Regions from separate parts of the Pseudoalteromonas sp. CO348 genome, predicted to be linked through region 1. Evidence: predicted binding sites of a transcription regulator. Region 1 holds the regulator's gene; the other holds the start of a gene.
What was found. The regulator FliA, encoded in region 1, starts transcription of late flagellar genes. The targets are predictions, from matches to a motif close to CTAAAGNTNNNNNNNNNNNNGCCGATA.
Positions count from the first base shown of each region.

Region 2: a site for FliA is predicted at 1,682-1,708, ahead of EXT48_RS02570 (DUF3530 family protein). Genes of this name have one in related genera too.

Region 1 is NZ_SGPI01000021.1:174,392-176,798, reverse strand. Features, by position in the region: gene EXT48_RS11005 (MinD/ParA family protein) at 1-759, shown strand, start outside; gene EXT48_RS11000 (RNA polymerase sigma factor FliA) at 762-1,496, shown strand; gene cheY (chemotaxis response regulator CheY) at 1,539-1,922, shown strand; gene EXT48_RS10990 (protein phosphatase CheZ) at 1,942-2,407, shown strand, end outside.
Region 2 is NZ_SGPI01000009.1:126,443-128,849, forward strand. Features, by position in the region: gene djlA (co-chaperone DjlA) at 1-796, shown strand, start outside; gene EXT48_RS02570 (DUF3530 family protein) at 806-1,651, opposite strand; gene EXT48_RS02575 (DUF368 domain-containing protein) at 1,772-2,407, shown strand, end outside.

The sequences.
Region 1 (2,407 bases):
GTGGGTAAAACCAACGTCTCGCTCAATACTGCCATCGCTATGGGCCAACAAGGACAGCGAGTTCTCGTTTTAGATGCGGACTTGGGCTTGGCAAACTGTGATGTGATGTTAGGTCTAAGGGTAGAAAAAAACCTGTCGCACGTGTTGTCGGGTGAATGTGAACTAGATGAGATTCTCGTAGAAGGTCCCGCTGGAATTAAAATTGTACCGGCGACCTCAGGCTCTCAAAGTATGGTAGAGCTGACTCCCGCAGAGCATGCAGGACTTATTCGTGCATTTAGCGAGCTTAACACGCAATTTGATGTTTTAATTGTTGATACCGCAGCCGGTATCTCAGATATGGTTCTGAGCTTCTCTCGAGCTGCACAAGATGTGATGGTTGTGGTGTGTGATGAACCGACTTCCATTACAGATGCTTACGCGTTGATCAAAGTTTTGAGCAGAGAGCATGGTGTCTATCGTTTTAAAATTGTTGCCAACATGGTCCGCAGTATGCGTGAAGGGCAAGAATTATTTGCTAAACTTTCAAAAGTTACAGACCGTTTTCTTGATGTAGCACTGGAATTAGTGGCCACCGTACCGTTTGACGAAAACATGCGTAAATCTTCTCGCAGACAAAGAGCTATCGTGGATTTATTTCCGAGTTCCCCTGCGGCGATTGCGATTAAGGGACTAGCTGCTAAGGCAGTTAAATGGCCAATTCCGCATCAACCTTCTGGTCATCTAGAATTTTTCATTGAACAACTTGTAAACGGGTGATTATGGCTTCTCCGGTCAATAGAGCTGCGGGATATCAAACTTCAGACCACATTCATAAGGTGGTTGAACGGCATGCTCCACTTGTCAAAAAAGTGGCATGCCACCTGATTGCTCGACTTCCGGCAAGTGTGCAACTCGACGATCTGATCCAGTCAGGTATGATTGGATTGATTGAAGCATCTAAAAATTTCGATGCAACTAAAGGCGCTAGTTTCGAAACCTTTGCGGGGATCCGTATTCGAGGCGCAATGCTGGATGAAATCCGTCGTGGTGATTGGGCGCCTCGTTCTGTTCACAAAAATAGCAGAATGGTTGCAGAAGCTATCTCCGAGTTAGAATCTCTCCTTGGTCGAGAACCAAAAGACACTGAAATCGCTGAAAAACTTGATATATCTCTAGATGAGTACCATCATATTTTACATGATGTAAATGCAAGTAAAGTCATCGGTATTGAGGATCTTGGGGTTGATGAAGACGTGATAACCCCAGCAAACAGCGATTTTGCGCTAGACAAACCGTTTAATAACGTTAAAAATGAACGTTTTAACGAGTCTTTAGTAAATGCTATCAAAGCGTTACCCGAAAGGGATGCTCTGGTTTTATCACTTTACTATAACGACGAAATGAATTTAAAAGAGATTGGTGCCATCCTTGATGTCAGTGAATCTCGAGTAAGCCAAATTCACGGTCAGGCAATGATAAAGCTTAAAGCTAAAATCAATGACTGGATAAATTAGAGTACATAAAATAGTTGGGTTCGAACCTCACTGGAGGAAGTTTTGGATAAGAACATGAAGATTCTCGTGGTTGATGATTTCTCTACTATGAGAAGAATAATCAAAAACCTATTAAGAGATTTAGGCTTTACCAATGTTCAAGAAGCTGATGATGGTAGTACAGCACTTCCGATGCTACAAAATCAGGAGTTTGACTTTGTAGTAACTGATTGGAATATGCCGGGCATGCAAGGTATTGATTTGCTTCGTGCAATACGCGCAGATGAAAAGCTTAAGCACATTCCAGTGTTGATGGTTACCGCAGAAGCGAAAAAAGAACAAATTGTTGCAGCAGCGCAAGCTGGGGTGAACGGATATATTGTTAAACCGTTTACTGCAGGTACGCTCAAAACTAAGCTTGAAAAAGTATTTGAGCGACTAGGCTAACAGCAAGGGGATATGGCCTATGTCTGTAAATGCTGCGCCTCAAATTACACTTGAACAAGCTAAGCAACTTGTTGAGCTTCTAGAGCAAGGTGAACAAGAAAAAGCTGACCAGCTGATTTTAGAAGCTGCTAACAAAGAGCAATCGGAGTTATTTGCAGAAGTCGGAAAGCTGACTCGCCAATTACACGAGTCCTTGAAGAACTTTGAGCTGGATACTCGCCTCGCAGATCTCACGACAGAGGCTATTCCTGACGCCAAGCAGCGTCTTAATTATGTTATGGAAATGACAGAAAGCGCTGCTAACAAAACGATGGACGCGGTCGAAGAAAGCTTACCTCTTGCGCAGAACCTAGCGGATGAGTTAGCGCAAATAAAGCCCACTTGGGATCGATTGATGAGCAGAGACATTCAACTCGGTGAGTTTAAATCTCTGTGTCATGATCTCGACAGCTTTATGCAGACTTCAAAGACACGTACAGACGAAT
Region 2 (2,407 bases), on a different contig from region 1:
GTTAGGCGCTATTTTAGGTTTTTATCTCGGCCATTTATTTGATAAAAGTTTGCGTCAGGATTTTGATAAAGTCGGTGGCTTTCAAGGTTTCATGAAAGGTGAAGATCTGCATGAGCGCCAAGCCTTGTTCTTTTCCAGCTGTTTTTCTGTGATGGGACATATCGCCAAGTCTAATGGTCGAGTCAGTGAAATCCACATTCAAGCTGCGTCTGCGTTTATGAGCGAAATGGGCTTGCAGGGTGAAGAGCGAAAAGAAGCGCAACATGCGTTTACTGCGGGAAAAAGCAGCGACTTTTCGATAAAAGAAGCGGTTACCGATTTTAAAGAAGCTTTTGCTAGACGCTATGACTTGAGGCAGCTGTTTTTAGAGATTCAAATTCAAATGGCATTTTGTGATGGTCATGTGTCTGATGCGGAGAAGGCCTTACTTAAACAGGTGAGCAAGTATTTAGGTTTCGCAGAAACCCACTTTTTGTTCCTGCTAAAGCGCTACCAAGCAGAATTTGAGTTTCGTCGCTCTCAGGCGTCGGGGAGATCGCAACATCAACACCAGCAACAGGGCGGCCGTCAACCAGCACCACAAGATAACGGTTTAAACCGTGCTAAAGCATTGGCTGTACTGGGATTGAGTGAAGGGGCGAATGAGCGTGAAATCAAAAAAGCTTACCGCAAACTGATGTCGCAGCATCACCCTGACAAATTGGTGTCTCAGGGATTACCTAAGCATATGATGGAAGTGGCAAAGCGCAAAAGCCAAGATATTCAGTCTGCCTATGAATATTTAAAAAAGAGCTAACTTGAAACACTATAAGACGCGTAAAAAACCGAGTAATTCCTTTCTGAGCCTTTGATGTTGGAGTGGATCGGTTTTTTCTCCAAAAAGCTCCCGTTGGCGATAATCAAATTTACTGTTTTTTCTCGCCCAGCGGGCTCTGTCCGGCGTATTGTCGACCACAATCGGATTGTCAAAACTGTAGTAAACATCCAGTAAAGCTGGGCTTACCAAAGAAAGGTTGGATGCCAAGTGCTTTTGCCGCGTTGCATTAGGTAGTTGTGGGCTAACAACGGCAAAGGCATCGATATGTAGATTGGGCAGGGTGGCTAAGTGCTCACCGAATAAACCTGCGCTATTACCAAATGCGACAACCACCAACTTTTCTGTTTGAGTCATGGACAGGGTGTTATAAAGCACCTCAAAGCGGCTGATCAAGGCCATTTTATATTCGTCGAGATTAGATTCTGAAATGGGTGCAAGCGGTTGCTGAGCCGGTTTTTCAGCATCGGGGAGCGCGATGTCTTGCTCTAGCAGACTCGGTGCATAAGAAAGGTCCGGCGGAGTAAGGGTATAGGTGTCGTAGCCATCATCGCTTAAGCGTTTTGCAAGAAAGCTTATGCCGCTGTTATTGAGGGGCGGAGTTTGCATGTCTGGTAATAAGATCACGATGCCTTCACGAGCAGCTGTCATATATTCTTGATGAAATACATAAAAGCTTTCGTTTTCGCTTTCCAGCTTTATCAGTTGCGATGGCTCGTAGAAGCGATTAGCGTCTTGCTGATAAAGAGAACCAAGCGGTGCTGCATCAATATGTTCTGCTGCAAAAGTCGTCGCGGGTAAAGCCGTAACAAGTAATAAAAGCGTTCTGATGATCATGGTACAAGCGCGTAAAATATCATAATTGGTTATCGACCAATTAAGCGAAAGCTTTAGCTGTCGCTATTTTTTAGCGTTTTAAGTTAAACTGCTCGGCAGTGGAAATGAAAGGAGAAATTTGTGCAGTATAAAGATAGCAAACGAGACTATCTCTTTATGTTTTTAAAAGGTGCCGGAATGGGGGCTGCGGATGTTGTCCCTGGCGTTTCCGGCGGCACCATTGCTTTTATTACCGGTATCTATGCACGTTTTTTAAATGCCATTAAAAGTGTGAACTTACAGGCTTTGAGTACATTGCGCCGTGACGGCCTAAAAGCAACGTGGCAGTACATTGATGGTAGCTTTTTACTGGCGGTATTTTCTGGTTTGCTCATCAGTGCAGCGTCTTTGGCGAAGGTGATCACTTATTTATTGGAAGCACACCAAACACTGGTATGGTCATTTTTCTTTGGTCTTATCGTCGCTTCTTTTATCTATGTTGCAAAACAGGTCTCTCATTGGAACGGCCAAAATATTATCGCCTGCGCAGTTGGAGCTATTGTAGCCTTTGCTATTACTTCCCTTTCACCAGCTGAAGCACAAGCATCTCATTGGATGTTTTTTATCTCAGGTGCTATTGCCATTTGCGCGATGATCTTACCTGGGATCTCAGGGAGCTTTATTCTACTGTTATTGGGTATGTATGGCCATGTACTCAGTGCGGTGAACCAGCTTGAACTTGGCTTAGTGAGTCTATTCTTACTAGGTTGTATTGTG